DNA from 3 places in the Blastococcus sp. SYSU DS0541 genome. Region 2 is predicted to be linked to each of the others. Evidence: riboswitches for the same ligand, from Rfam matches in the RefSeq annotation. Region 2 holds a riboswitch; each other region holds the start of a gene.
What was found. Region 2 has a riboswitch for S-adenosylmethionine ahead of thrC (threonine synthase). Riboswitches for the same ligand answer to the same signal wherever they lie in the genome.
Positions count from the first base shown of each region.

Region 1: it holds a riboswitch for S-adenosylmethionine, as region 2 does, so the genes downstream of both, ACI794_RS07985 (putative leader peptide) here and thrC (threonine synthase) in region 2, are expected to answer to the same signal.
Region 3: it holds a riboswitch for S-adenosylmethionine, as region 2 does, so the genes downstream of both, ACI794_RS13230 (bifunctional o-acetylhomoserine/o-acetylserine sulfhydrylase) here and thrC (threonine synthase) in region 2, are expected to answer to the same signal.

Region 1 is NZ_JBJHAD010000005.1:152,024-156,832, reverse strand. It holds gene ACI794_RS07990 (NAD(P)/FAD-dependent oxidoreductase) at 1-1,234, opposite strand, end outside; SAM riboswitch class I at 2,091-2,185, shown strand; gene ACI794_RS07985 (putative leader peptide) at 2,192-2,266, shown strand; gene ACI794_RS07980 (methionine ABC transporter ATP-binding protein) at 2,404-3,420, shown strand; gene ACI794_RS07975 (methionine ABC transporter permease) at 3,417-4,076, shown strand; gene ACI794_RS07970 (MetQ/NlpA family ABC transporter substrate-binding protein) at 4,139-4,809, shown strand, end outside.
Region 2 is NZ_JBJHAD010000003.1:293,598-298,406, reverse strand. It holds gene ACI794_RS05840 (alpha/beta fold hydrolase) at 1-1,205, shown strand, start outside; gene ACI794_RS05835 (ABC transporter permease) at 1,292-2,158, shown strand; gene ACI794_RS05830 (HAD family hydrolase) at 2,267-3,088, opposite strand; SAM riboswitch class I at 3,147-3,281, shown strand; gene thrC (threonine synthase) at 3,294-4,595, shown strand; gene ACI794_RS05820 (cold-shock protein) at 4,769-4,809, shown strand, end outside.
Region 3 is NZ_JBJHAD010000011.1:50,087-54,895, reverse strand. It holds gene ACI794_RS13240 (YdeI/OmpD-associated family protein) at 1-342, opposite strand, end outside; gene metX (homoserine O-acetyltransferase MetX) at 382-1,458, opposite strand; gene ACI794_RS13230 (bifunctional o-acetylhomoserine/o-acetylserine sulfhydrylase) at 1,460-2,752, opposite strand; SAM riboswitch class IV at 2,796-2,911, opposite strand; gene ACI794_RS13225 (hypothetical protein) at 3,000-3,485, opposite strand; gene ACI794_RS13220 (mechanosensitive ion channel family protein) at 3,482-4,378, opposite strand; gene ACI794_RS13215 (thioesterase family protein) at 4,535-4,809, opposite strand, start outside.

The DNA of each region.
Region 1 (4,809 bases), on a different contig from region 2:
GGTAGCGGTGCTGCGCGCGCATCGCGGCGCCGGCGTGGGCGCCGGTGGTCGTCGGGAACCGCAGGTCCTCCCCGGTGGAGAGCATCCAGGGAGCCGCCATCGCGCGCGCCAGCGCCCGTTGCGTTGCGGCCGCGAGGCCGGCTCGGTCGTCGGCGCGGTGATCTCGCCGGTGCTGCCGCAGGCGGCTGCCGAGGGTGTCGGCGGCGACCGCGGCCACGCTCATCCCCTGCCCGTAGATCGGGTTGAACGCGCAGGCGGCGTCTCCGAGGACGATCAGTCCTTCCGGCCAGCGGGCCATCTTCTCGAAGCGCAGCAGCCGGTTGGTGGTGCCGCGGTGGGCCCGGATCGGCGACACCGGCTCTGCGTCGGCGACGGCATCCGCGATCACCGGGTGGCGCAGGCTGCGGGCGAACGCCCTCCAGCCGTCCTCGTCCGTCGGCGGGTGCTGGCCGGCCGCGCCCATCAGGCAGACCATCCACTGCCCGTCCTCGATCGGGAACAGGTAGCCCGTGCGTGGGATCGACGGCGGCTTGGAGGAGAGCATCACCGCCTTCCAATCAGCGCTGAAGCCGTCCGGCATCCGGAAGACCCGGGTGGCGTAGGCGATCTTCGGGTCCACCTCGGTCACCGGTGGAGAGGGATGACCCAGCTCCCGCAACCAGGCCACGGCTCGAGAGCCCCGCCCGGCGGCATCGACCACCACGTCGGCCGGGAGTTCGAACGGGGATCCGGCCCCGCTCACCGGACGCACCCTGACGCCGGTGACACCGCTGCCGTCCCGAGCGGGACGCACACCGGTGACCTCGTGGCCGTCCAGGACGTCGACCCCGGGCAGCTGCCTGACCCGGCGGCGCACCGTCGTCTCGAACACCGGACGGCTGGCCGAGACCACCTCCCAGCCGGGCGCCCCCCGGTCCAGCCACCCCGCCGGCGTCAGGATCAGGATGTCGCTGGGGACGCGCATCTGCACGGCGCCGGCCGCCTGCAGCTCGGTGACGTATCCCGGGAGCAGGCCGTCGATGAGCCGCAGGCCCCGAGCGAGCATGACGTGGAACTGGTGATCCTGCGGCACGCCGCGCCGGTGCTGGGTCCCGTCGGGCAGAGTGTCCCGGTCCACCACGACGACGTCCTCGAAATGGTCGGCGAGCACACGCGCGGCCAGCAGCCCCGCCATGCTGCCGCCGACCACCACCGCACGGCCCGTTGCCTGCTCCTGACCACCCGGAACAGCCATGGTGCCCTCCTCCGGTGCGAAGCCGGTCCCGAGGCGGCAGCCTGGCACGGGCCCGGAGGCGGTGACAGGCCTCCTACCACGCACCACCGCCCGTCCGCGTGGTCCTCACCGTCACGGAGAGGCGCGGAGACGCTCGGTGAGACGGCGGCTCCGGGGCGGCGCAACGACCACTCGGGTGCAGCCGGCCGCACGTAGCCGGATCGAGGGGCCTGCGTGACGATCGAGCCCATGCACGCCGGATCGGTCGCGAGGTCTCATCCGGCGGTGACGCGGCCACGGGTCCGAGGCGCCTGATCAGAAGCCACCCACACCGCCACCGCCGAGGACGGCTCCCGGTACGTCTCCGAACGGGGCGCCGGTGCGCTTCCCGCACCGCCGGCAGATCTTGTCGTCCGGTCCCGACGGCCGCTCGCTGCCCGGGTGTCGCTGGACGTAGGAGTGGAAACCGAACCGACACCGCAGTGGCTTCCGAGTCATGGGCGAATGCTAGGAGCCGCCGGTCCCGCCAGGGAGGGTCGTACGGCCCGGCGAACCGGGCCTGCGCCGAGGACGTCGGGCCGGTTGGATCCGTCGCCCGGGTAGGGGCCGGCGGTCTCGTCGGGGATCTCGCCGGACGCCGTGGTCGCCGACGCCGACGATCCGGCAGCGCCGGACGAGCCGCCGGAACCGGTACCGCAGGCGGCCAGGCCGACCCGCGGGCTGAGCAGCGTGACATGGCTGCTCCTCGGTCGGGGTGGTCGGGATCGCGGACCACGCTCGGGCGCCGGCCCGCCCACCGGCTGCAGATCTGCTGTGTGAGTGACGTCGCAGGTCGCGGACGGGAAAGCCTCTGATCCGCTCCGTAGACTCGGCCCCGCAACCATCCGGAGCGGCTGAGAGACCTGGCTCGTCGACGTCGCAGCAACCCCCCGCATCGGCGGGCGCGGGTGCTACTGCCAGGACCGATGGAGGAACACCATGCGGTACGAGCTGCTCTCGTGGGCCCGCCGGCACGTCGACCTGTGCCGCACCGGCACAGCCATGTGCCGCTGAGGCCTCCCGCCTCCTAGCGACGCCCGCCCTGCTCGACGGCGGGCGTGCAGCCCCAGCCGCCACGCACCGCGGGCCGCCACGCCGTCGCCGGCGTCGCCGCCCGCCCGTGCCTGCTCAATCCCCGAGGACCGCATCCCGTGATCGAACTGAAGGACGTCCGCAAGGTCTTCCCCGCCCGCGGGCGGGCCGGCGAGGTCGTCGCCGTCGACGGCGTCAGCCTGTCCGTGGCCCGGGGCGAGTTCGCCGGCGTCGTCGGCCCCAGCGGCTCGGGCAAGAGCACGCTGGTGCGCCTGGTCAACCTGCTGGAGCGGCCCACGTCGGGCTCGGTGACCGTCGACGGGCAGGTGCTCACCGAGCTGCCCGACGAGCAGGTCCGGCAGGCGCGGCGCTCCATCGGGATGGTCTTCCAGCACTTCGAGCTGCTCGACTCGCGCACCGCGGCGGGCAACGTGGAGCACCCGCTGGAGCTCTCGGGCGTGGGCCGGACGGAGCGCAGACGGCGGGCCGGCGAGCTGCTGGACCTCGTGGGGCTCGGCGACCGCGCCGACGCCCGCCCCGCCCAGCTCTCCGGCGGCCAGAAGCAGCGCGTGGCGATCGCCCGCGCGCTGGCCGTCCGCCCGAACGTGCTGCTCTGCGACGAGGCCACGTCCGCGCTGGACCAGGCCAGCACCACCGGTGTCCTGGAGCTGCTGCGCCGGGTGCGGGACGAGCTCGGCCTCACGGTCCTCCTGATCACGCACGAGATGTCCGTCGTCAAGGCCGTGTGCGACAGCGCCGTGCTCCTGGACCGGGGGCGGGTGGTCGACGGCGGCCGGCTGGCCGACGTCCTCACCCGGCCGGGCTCCCCGCTGGGTGATGCCCTGCTCCCGGCACCGGTCGCGGACGCCGGTGCCGGGCACGACGGCGCCCTGCTGCGGGTGACCGTCACCGACCGGACCCCGGAGACCGTCGTCCTCCGGACGTTGATCGGGGAGCTCGGCCTGGCCGTCGAGATCGCCGGCGGATCGGTGGAGACCGTCGCCGGTGGCCGCTACGGCCGGCTGCTCCTGCGGGTCAGCGGGGGGATGGCGGGCCTCGACGACGCCGTGCACCGGCTGCGGGCCGGCGGCGTCCTCGTCGAGCGCGTGGCCGCGACCGCCGAGGTGGCCCGGTGAGCGACTGGAACCGCATCTGGCCGCAGCTGCTGGACGCCACCTGGGAGACCCTCTACATGGTCGGCGTCGCGGCGCTGGTCACCGTGCTGCTCGGCGTCCCGCTGGGCGTGCTGCTCACCGTCACCGCGCCGGGCGGGCTGGCCCCGCGGCCGTTGCTGCACCGGCTCGTCGGCCTGGTCGTGAACCTCGGCCGTGCGCTGCCGTTCATCATCCTGCTGGTCCTCGTCGCCCCGGTCACCCGCGGCATCGTCGGGACGACGATCGGCTCCACCGCGGCGATCGTGCCGCTGACCATCGGCGCCGTCCCGTTCCTCGCCCGGCTGGTGGAGACCAGCCTGCGCGAGGTCGCGGAAGGCAAGGTCGAGGCGGCGCTGTCCATGGGTGCCCGCCGGCGCGACGTCGTCCGCACCGTGCTGCTGCCGGAGGCCCGGCCGTCGCTGGTCGCCGGCGTGACGATCACCGTCGTCGCGCTGATCAGCTACTCGGCCATGGCCGGTGCGGTCGGTGGTGGCGGGCTGGGCGACTTCGCCATCCGCTTCGGCTACCAGCAGTTCCGCACCGACATCACCCTCGCGACCGTCGTCCTCCTGCTGGTCATCGTCCAGGCCCTCCAGTGGGCCGGCGACCGCTGGGCGCGCTCGCTCGCGCACGCCTGACCCGACCTCCACGGCGGCCACCCGGCCGCCGTCGCACCCCACTCCCGAGGAGAACCACCACCATGCGCACCCGCTTTCCCGCCCTGCTCGCCGCCTCGGCGATGACGGCCCTGCTCGCCGCCTGCGGCGGCGACGCCGAGCTCTCCGCGGCCGACGAGCCGCTGCGGGTCGGCGCTTCCCCGGTCCCGCACGCGGAGATCCTGCGCTACATCGACGAGAACCTCGCCGAGGACGCCGGCCTGGACCTGGAGATCGTCGAGTTCACCGACTACGTGCAGCCCAACGTCGCCCTGGACGACGGCTCCCTGGACGCCAACTACTTCCAGACCATCCCGTACCTGGAGGAGCAGGAGGCCAGTGCCGGCTACGACTTCCAGGCGCTGGAGCCGGTGCACATCGAGCCGCTCGGCATCTACTCGAGCACGCTGACCGACCTCGCCGACCTGCCCGACGGCGCGACCGTGGCGATCCCGAACGACCCGACCAACGCCGCGCGGGCGCTGCGGCTCCTCGAGGCCAACGGCCTGATCGCCCTCGCCGACACCGGCGACGCCGCGCCGACCTCGCTGGACATCGAGGGCAACCCGAAGAGCCTCGAGATCTCCGAGGTCGAGGCCGCGCAGGTGCCCCGGTCGCTGGCCGACGTGGACATCGCGGTCATCAACGGCAACTACGCCATCGAGGCCGACCTGGTCCCGGCCGAGGACGCACTGGCGCTGGAGGAGGGCGAGGG
Region 2 (4,809 bases):
CCGGCCACACCATGCGCGTGCTGGTCTCCTCCACCGACCAGGCGTTCGCGCTGCCCGACGAGGCGGCGGTCTACACCGTCGGGCTCGCCTCCGACGTCGCCCCCAACGGCGTCGCCGCGGGCGAGGCGACGCTGGCCGCTCCCGAGGTCGACGGCCGCAGCGAGGCCACGACCGGCACCTCCCGCTGGTGGGTGCTGCTCGCCGTCCTCGCGGGCCTGGGCCTGCTCGGCTGGCTGGCCGCCCGTTGGTGGGGCGCCCGCCGGCGCCGGCAGATCTCCCAGGTCGAGCCGGACGGCGAGGACGTCCCGCTGCGGTTCACCGGCGTGACCAAGGCCTACAAGGACGGCTTCGTCGCCGTCCGTGACCTCTCGTTCGAGGTGCGGCGCGGCCAGGTGCTCGGCCTGCTCGGGCCCAACGGCGCCGGCAAGACCACGTCGTTGCGCATGCTGATGGGCCTCATCAAGCCCACCGAGGGGCGGATCAGCATCTTCGGGCACGCCGCCGGTCCCGGCGCCCCCGTGCTCTCCCGGCTCGGTTCGTTCGTGGAGGGCACCGGCCTGCAGCCGCACCTCTCCGGCCGGGACAACCTCACCCTCTACTGGGCCGCCACCGGACGTCCGGCCGAGGACGCGCACATGGCGGAGGCCATCGAGATCGCGGGGCTGGGCGCCGCCATCGACCGGCCGGTGCGCCGGTACAGCCAGGGCATGCGCCAGCGGGTCGCGATCGCCCAGGCGATGCTCGGGCTGCCCGACCTGCTGGTCCTCGACGAGCCGACCAACGGGCTGGACCCGCCGCAGATCCACGCCATGCGCGAGGTGCTGCGCTCCTACGCCGCCACCGGCCGCACGGTGATCGTCTCCAGCCACCTGCTCAGCGAGATCGAGCAGACCTGCAGCCACGTCGTCGTGATGGCGAAGGGGCAGAAGATCACGCAGGGCACCGTGGAGGAGATCGTCGGTACCGGCGGCTCGGTGCTGGTCGGCCTGGCCGACGAGGCCGACACCGACCGGGCGGTCGCCGTCCTCTCGTCGCTGCCGGGGGTGACCGCCGGGCGCACCGACGAGGGCCTCGTGGCCGAGCTCGACGGCGCCCGGCGCGCCGACGTGCTGCAGGCGCTGGTGGCCGCGGGGGTCGCCGTCGAGCAGTTCACGCCGCGACGCCGGCTCGAGGACGCCTTCCTGGCGCTGGTGGGGGAGTCGTGACGACGGGCGCCCGCGAGGACGACGGTCGAGGGGGCCTCGCAGGGAGCGCCAGCGACCGGGGAGCGGATCGAGGCCGGAGTCCAGCCATGACGGAGCACGTGCAGCCGACCGGCGCGGTCGCCGGCTACCGGCCCGAGCGCACGCTGCGGTTGTCGGTCGAGCTGCGCCGCCAGTTCAAGCGGCGGCGCACCCTCGGCGTCTTCGCGCTGATGGTCGCGCTGCCCCTGGTGCTCATCGCCGCGCTGCAGCTGGGCGCCAGCGAGGAGGCGGCGGAGAACACCCGGATCAACCTGGTGGACGTCGCGACGGCGAGCGGGCTGAACTTCACCCTGTTCGTGCTGTTCGCGACCACGGGCTTCTTCCTCGTCGTGGTCTACGCGCTGTTCTTCGGTGACACCGTGGCCGTGGAGGCGCAGTGGGGGTCGCTGCGGTACGCGCTGGCCACCCCGGTCCCGCGGATGCGCCTGCTCCGGCAGAAGTGGCTGGCCGCGCTGGTGCAGTCCGTCGCCGCGCTGCTCACGCTCGCGGCGGTGGCGGTGGTCGCCGGGGGCATCGCCTTCGGCTTCGGCGACATCACGACGCCGGTCGGCGTGGGGATCGACCAGGGCGAGGGCATGCTCCGGCTGGCCGGGATGCTCGGCTACCTCGCCGTCCACCTGCTCGTCGTCGGAGCGCTGGCGTTCTGGTTCTCCACCATCACCGACGCGCCGCTGGCCGCGGTCGGCGGCGCGGTGTTCACCATGGTCGTCTTCGCGATCCTCGACCAGGTCGAGCAGCTGGGCTCGATCCGCGACTGGTTCCCGACGGCGGAGGAGTTCGCCTGGACCGACCTGCTGCAGACGCCGGTCGACGACGGCGACCTGTTCCGCGGCGTCATCCAGTCGCTGGTCTACATCGCCGTCTTCACCGCACTGGGCTTCCGGCACTTCGCCCGCCGCGACGTCACGTCGTAGCTGTCGCCCTGCCGGCGACACCGCGGGCAGGTGCCGTCCCGGCCGGCGTGGAGCCGCTGCGTCGCGCCTGCGCGGACCCCTCCGGGGCCCACTCGGCACGACGCGGCGTCACAGGCTCTGCCGCACGGCCTGGGCCCAGCCCTCGCCCATCGCGTCAGCGGTGACCGAGGCGTTCGGGACGGCGGCCAGCGCGTCGGCCATGCCGTCGGCGGCGGCGCCGTTCGCGGTGATCCACAACCGGCCCACCGCGGGCGCCATCTCCAGGTCGCTGACGCTGTCCCCGATGGCCACGGCGTCGGCGGGGGAGAGGCCGCGCCGCTCCAGGTCCCAGGCGATCGCCGCGCCCTTGGAGATGCCGCGCGGCATCAGGTGGTAGACCCGCGGGGGCCCGGCGTCGGCATCCAGCCCCATCCAGGAGGCCCGCTGGATCGAGCCGTTGTCCTTCAGCGTCAGCCAGCCCGCCCCCCGCTCGGCCAGCCAGGCGTCGACGGCGAGGGGGTCCAGCCGGCCGCGCAGGAGCGCGTCCGCGGCGTGGGTGGCGTGCCACGGCGCGTGCCACTCGATCCGGCCGGGGTGCTCGGCGAACAGGTCCTCGACGATCCCGAGCTCGGCCATGACCTCCATCGGCGTCCGGTCGCCGTACTGCGGGGGCAGCGCGCCGCGGAGCCGGTGCGTGTTCCGGCCCGAGCCCCAGCCGATGGTGGCGCCCAGTTCGGCGATCGCGCCGTCGGCCGCGAAGATGCGCGCGGCCTCCACCACCTGCTCGTAGGTGCGGCCGCTGACCAGCACCAACGCCACCCCGGCGCGGTGCAGGTCGAGCAGCGCGCCGGCCGGCCCGTCGGTCAGCTCCCGCCCCTCCGTGTGCCAGAAGGAGCCCCGCGGCCCCACCATCGTGCCGTCGAGGTCGGTGTAGACGACGCGCGCGCTCACCGGGCCATCCTGTCCGGCCGTCGGGCGCCGCGCGCCACTGGGTAGAGTCCACGCCGTTCACTCATCCAGAGGGGCAGAGGGACACGGCCCGATGAAGCCCCGGCAACCGCCGCCTGCAGCGCTCCGCGCGACGGGCGGGAGGTGCCAATTCCGTCCCGCGCGGCTCGACGGCCCGCAGCGGGGAAGATGAGGAGGTAGTCGTCGCATGACCCTCACCGCTCCCGGTTCCGCCCAGGCCGACTCCAGCGCAGGCGGCCCGGTGCCACCCTGTCCGGCCCGCGGGCTCGTCTGCCGCAACTGCGGCGCCACGTTCGGCCTCATCGCCCAGCACGCCTGCGCCGAGTGCTTCGGCCCGCTGGAGGTCGACTACGACCCCGAGCTGATGAAGGCCGTCACCCGCGAGCAGATCGAGGCCGGGCCGCAGAACATCTGGCGGTACGTGGCCCTGCTCCCGGTGGGCCAGCACCCGGCCGACCGGGTCACGCTCGACCCCGGCATGACCCCGCTGGTCCGCGCCGACCGGCTCGCCGCCGAGCTCGGGCTCACCGGCGGCCTCTGGGTCAAGGACGACTCCGCCAACCCCACCCACTCCTTCAAGGACCGCGTGGTCAGCCTGGCCGCGACCGCCGCCAAGGGGCTGGGCTACACCAAGATCGCCGCCGCCTCCACCGGCAACCTGGCCAACTCGGTGGCCGCGCACGCCGCCCGCGTCGGCCTGCCGTCGTTCGTCTTCATCCCGAGCGACCTCGAGCCCGGCAAGGTGGTCCAGTCCGCGGTCTACGGCCAGACGCTGGTCGCCGTCGACGGCTCCTACGACGACGTCAACCGGCTGACCAGCGAGCTCGGCGAGACCGACGAGTTCGAGGACACCGCGTTCGTCAACCAGAACGTCCGGCCCTACTACGCCGAGGGCTCCAAGACGATGGGCTACGAGATCGCCGAGCAGCTCGGCTGGCGCATCCCCGCCCAGGTCGTCATCCCCATGGCGTCCGGCTCGCTGCTGACCAAGGTCGACAAGGCCTTCCGCGAGCTGACCGCGGCCGGCATCGTCGAGGCGTCCGAGTGGAGGATCTTCGGCGCCCAGTCGGCCGGGTGCGACCCGATCGCCACCGCGTTCGACAACGGGTGGGACGTCGTCAAGCCGGTGAAGCCGACCGGGATCGCCAAGTCGCTGAACATCGGCAACCCCGCCGACGGCCCCTACGCCCTGGACGCCATCCGGCGCACCGGGGGTGCGGTGGCCCGCGTCGGTGACGACGAGATCGTGCAGGGCATCCGAGACCTCGCCCGCACCACCGGCGTCTTCGCCGAGACCGCCGGCGGCGTGACCGTCGCGGTCCTGCGCAAGCTCGTCGAGGGCGGGCAGCTCGACCCGGCCAAGGAGACCGTCGTCCTCAACACCGGCGAGGGGCTCAAGACCCTCGACCCGCTCGAGCCGGTCGTCGGCCCCACCCACCGGGTGGAGCCGTCGTTGAAGTCGGTGCGGGCCGCCGGCCTCATCGGCTGATCCGCGTCGCCCGATCCGGCAACACAGCGGCGGAGAACCACGTGCACCCGGTGGGTGCTGATGTACCTTCTCGCGCGGTTCCAGTTCCATGTTCGTGATATGCGGGCGGAAGAGCTAGGCCCGGTCCCCCGATCCAGAGGGGCCGTCCGCACGCACGAAACGTGGGAGCACACGTGGCACAGGGCACCGTGAAGTGGTTCAACGCCGAGAAGGG
Region 3 (4,809 bases), on a different contig from region 2:
CGCCGCCTCCACCGCAGCCAGTCCGGCCGGGCGCATCCGTCCCTCGGCGATCAGCCGCTCCACGGTGGCGACGTTCTTCTGCGACCAGACGCTCCGCGGGCGGCGCGGGGTGAGCCGCAGCAGGTGGTAGGAGTCGTCCAGCCGGAGCCCGCGCCCGTCGATCCAGCCGAAGCAGAGCGCCGACTCGACGACCTCGGCGGAGGTGAGGGAGCGGATGCCCGAGCCCTTGCGCGCGATCTGCACGTACAGCCCCGGGGCGGTGGCGTGCTCGGCCTCCAGCCAGGCCTCGAAGGCGGGCTGGTCGGGGAACGGCAGCATCGGCAGGTCCGTCGGCGTCGGCACGCCGCCATCCTGGCCCCCGGGTGCGACAGCCGGGCGCCGTCAGCCCGCGAGCAGCTCGCGCAGCAGCGCGTCGACCGCCGCCGTCTCGACCAGGAAGCCGTCGTGCCCGTAGGGCGAGCCGATGAGCCGCAGCGGCACGCCGAGCGCGTCGGCCACCCGCTGCTGCTGCTCCGGTGGGTACAGCCGGTCGCTGTCCACGCCGGCGACCAGGGCGCGGGCGGTCACGCCGGCCAGCGCCACCTCCACGCCGCCGCGGCCCCGGCCGACGTCCCAGCTGTTCATGGCCTCGGTGAGCACCACGTAGCTCCCGGCGTCGAACCGGCGGGTCAGCTTGGCCCCGTGGTGCTGCAGGTAGGAGGCGACGGCGAAGCGGCCGTCCTTCTGCAGGCGCGCGCCGAAACGCGCCTCGAGCTCCGCGGCGCTGCGGTAGGTGAGGTGGGCGATCCGGCGGGCGACGTCGAGGCCGTCCGCCGGCGGGTCCCCCGGCGGGTAGTCCCCGCCGCGCCAGCGGGGGTCGGCGCGCACGGCCGCCTGCTGGGTGGTCTGCGTGCCGATCTGGTCGGCCGAGGCGACGGCGGTGGAGGCGAGGAAGAACAGCCCCGCCACCCGCCCGGGGAACCGGACCGCCCACTCCAGTGCCCGCATGCCGCCCATGGAGCCGCCGGCGACGGCGGCGAAGCGCTGGACGCCCAGCGCGTCGGCGAGCGCCGCCTCGGCCCGGACCTGGTCGCCGACCGTGATCTCCGGGAAGCGCGAGCCCCACGCTCGCCCGTCCGGCGCGGGTGACGACGGCCCGGTCGTCCCCTGGCAGCCGCCCAGGACGTTCGCGCAGACGACGAAGAACCGGTCGGTGTCCAGCGCGGCGCCCGGGCCCACGACGCCGCCCCACCAGCCGGGCGTCGGGTGCCCCGGCCCGCGGTCGCCCACCACGTGGCTGTCACCGGTCAGCGCGTGCTCGACCAGCACGGCGTTGCCGCCGTCCGGGGCGAGCGTCCCCCAGGTCTCGTAGGCGATCCGCACGCCGGGCAGGTTGCCGCCGCGCTCCAGCTCGAACGGGGCGGGCAGGTCGAGGAAGCGCCGGCCGCCCGCCGGATCCCCCTCGGCCCACCCGCCCACGTCAGGCGGACTTGGCGGCGCGGAAGCCGGCCTCGAGGTCGGCGAGGATGTCCTCGATCCCCTCCAGGCCCACGGCGAGGCGCACCAGGCCCGGCGTGACGCCGGTGGTCAGCTGCTCCTCGGGGGTGAGCTGGGAGTGCGTCGTCGAGGCCGGGTGGATCACCAGGCTGCGCACGTCGCCGATGTTGGCGACGTGGCTGTGCAGTTCCAGGGCCTCCACGAACCGCTTGCCGGCCTCCACGCCGCCGTGCAGCTCGAAGGTCAGGACGGCGCCGGCGCCCTTCGGCGCGTACTTCTGCTGCGCGGCGTGCCACGGCGAGGACGGCAGCCCCGGGTAGTTCACCCGCTCGACGGCGTCGTGGGCCTCGAGGAACTCGGCCACCCGCTGCGCGTTCTGCACGTGCCGCTCCATGCGCAGGGAGAGCGTCTCGATGCCCTGCACCACCAGGAAGGCGTTGAACGGCGAGACCGCGGGCCCCAGGTCGCGCAGCAGCTGCACCCGGGCCTTCAGCGCGAACGCCGGTGCGCCGAGGTCGGCGTAGACGACGCCGTGGTACGTGGGGTCGGCGGTGGTGAACATCGGGTGCCGGCCGCCGGTCCAGTCGAACGACCCGCCGTCGACGATGAGCCCGGCGATGACGGTGCCGTGGCCGCCGAGGTACTTGGTGGCCGAGTGGACGACGACGTCGGCGCCGAACTCCAGCGGCCGGACCAGGTAGGGCGTCGCGATGGTGTTGTCGACGATGAGCGGGACGCCGTTGCGGTGGGCGACGCCGGCGACGGTCTCGATGTCGAGGATGTCGCCCTTCGGGTTGCCGATCGACTCGGCGAAGAAGGCCCGGGTGTTCTCCTGCACGAGGGACTGCCAGTTCTCCGGGTCGTCGGGGTCCTCGACGAAGGAGACGGTGATGCCCATCTTCGGCAGCGAGTGGTGCAGCAGGTTGTACGTGCCGCCGTACAGGGACGCCGACGCGACGAGGTGGTCTCCGGCCTCGGCGAGGTTGAGGATGGCGAGGGTCTCCGCGGCCTGGCCGGAGGCGACGGCGAGCGCGGCGACGCCGCCCTCCAGCGACGCGACGCGCTGCTCCAGCGCATCCTGCGTCGGGTTCATGATCCGCGTGTAGATGTTGCCCATCTCGGCCAGCGCGAAGAGGTCCGCCGCGTGCTGGGTGTCGCGGAACTGGTAGGCGGTGGTCGCGTAGATCGGCAGCGCGCGGGCGCCGGTCGTGGGGTCGGGGCTCGTGCCGGCGTGGATCTGCCGGGTCTCGAAGCTCCAGCTCTGCGGGTCGGTCATGCGCCGTCTCCTTCGCTCGCGGGAGATCCCGCGGCGCACGGGAGCTCCGTCCTTGCCGGGGGCGGGGCGCCGACCGGCCGGCTCTTCCCCTGGAGCACCTCAGACGGAGTTGAGGTTGCCGGGCAGCCAGCCAGGTGCTTCGCGCTGCCTCTCAGGAGCCGACGTGATCCTAGGACGCTCCGCCGGGCGACGCACACCCGCCCGGACTCGGGCAGCGATGTCCCACGTGAAACAGCGGCCCACGGTCCTAGGAGCCGGGCGCGGTCTCCTCGCCCGTGCCGCCGGTCGGCGCGGGGGCGGGCGTCTCCGGCGCCGTGGTGGTCGTGCCCGGCGCGGTGGTGGTGGGCGCGGAGGGCGAGGTGGTCGGCTCGGGCTGCTGCGTCGTCGTCACCGGCTCCTCGGTCGGCGGCGTCTCCTCCGTCTGCGTGGGCTCCGTCGTGCCCGCCGGGTCGGTCGGCTCGGTGACCGCCGTCTCCCCGGTCGCGGGCGCGCCCTGCGCAGGGGGCTTGACGTTCAGCCAGAGGGCGAAGACCGCCACGAAGAGGATGGCGAGCACGACGGTGGAGGTGCGGGCGCGGCCCAGGTGCCGGGGGATCGACGCCCACCAGCCGTGCCGCGGCGCCGGCGACGGCGAGTCGGCGGGCGAGCCCGGCGCGGCGGCGGGGGCGGTGCTCACGGTGGGCTCCTCGGAGGCGCGGGCGGCCGGGTCGCGGCGCTCGTCGGGTGTCTTCACCGGACCCCCTCCTGGACGGCCGTCGCGCCGTCCTGCGCCAGGGGCGCCGTCGTGGGCGGCGGCACCTGCATGCCCTGGCTGCGGAACGCCTGGACGATGCGGGCGCGCAGGTCCCGGCCCACCTCGAACTGCTTGCCGGGCAGCGTGCGGGCGACCACCCGCACGTTCACCTCGTCCAACCCGAGGGTCTCGACGCCCATCACGGTGGGCGGGTCGAGCAGCAGCGGCCGCATGGCCGGGTCGCGGAACGCCTCCCGGCCCACCCCGCGCAGGACCTCGTTGGCCCGGTTGACGTCGACGGTGGTCGGCAGGGGGACGTCGACGACGGCGCGCGCCCAGTCGCGGGACAGGTTGATGACCTTGACGATCTGGCCGTTGGGGATGGTCACGACCTCGCCGTCGGGCGAGCGCATCCGGGTGACCCGCAGCGTGACGTCCTCGACCGTGCCGTTCGCCGGGTCGCCCCCGCCGACCACCTGGATCGAGACGACGTCCCCGAACCCGTACTGGCGCTCGGTGATGATGAAGAACCCGGCCAGCACGTCACCGACGATGCGCTGCGCGCCGAAGCCCAGACCGACGCCGAGCACGGTCGCCGGCGCGACGAGGCCGGTCACCGGGATGCCGAGGCGGTCGAGGATGAAGAAGACCGAGATCGAGTAGATGAGCACGACCAGGGCCCAGGTGAGCACCTGGGTCAGCGAGTGGCGGTGCTTGGCGGCCTCCGACCGGACGAGCGCGTCGCCGCCGGTGGAGTTCCGGTCGATCCGGTCGGTGATCTTGTCGCCGACCCAGCCGACGAAGCGGGCGAGCAGCACCGACCCGAGCACGATCAGCACGACCTCGAGACCGCGCCCGGCCAGCCAGTCCAGCACGTCTCTCAACGCGTCCACGTGGCGGCACTCCGTTCGTCGGGGGAAGCGACCCTCCCACCATGCTCACCGCCGGACGGCGATGCCAACCCGACCCGCCGCGGCGCGCGTCCGGAACGGCCGGGCACGCCGCTGACCTGCGGCGCAGCGGTTGCGGAGAGATGACTCACGCCGGGCTCACCGCGGCTCGACGAACAGCGACTGGCTGGACCGGCCGACCGCGCCGTCGGCGTCGAACAGGACGGCGAAGCACTGCGCCGCCCCGGCGCCGCCGTGCACGGTCGTGGCGTCCATCCCCAGCCACTCACCCCGCGGCGGCCGGTGCAGGGCCACGGTGAGGTCGACGTTGGCGAACGTCGCCCGGGTCCAGTCGAGGGTCGCCGAGATGCCGCTCGCGGCGTCGGTCATCACGAGCAGGTGCTGCAGCGGCGTCATCGGCTCCCCGGCCACGA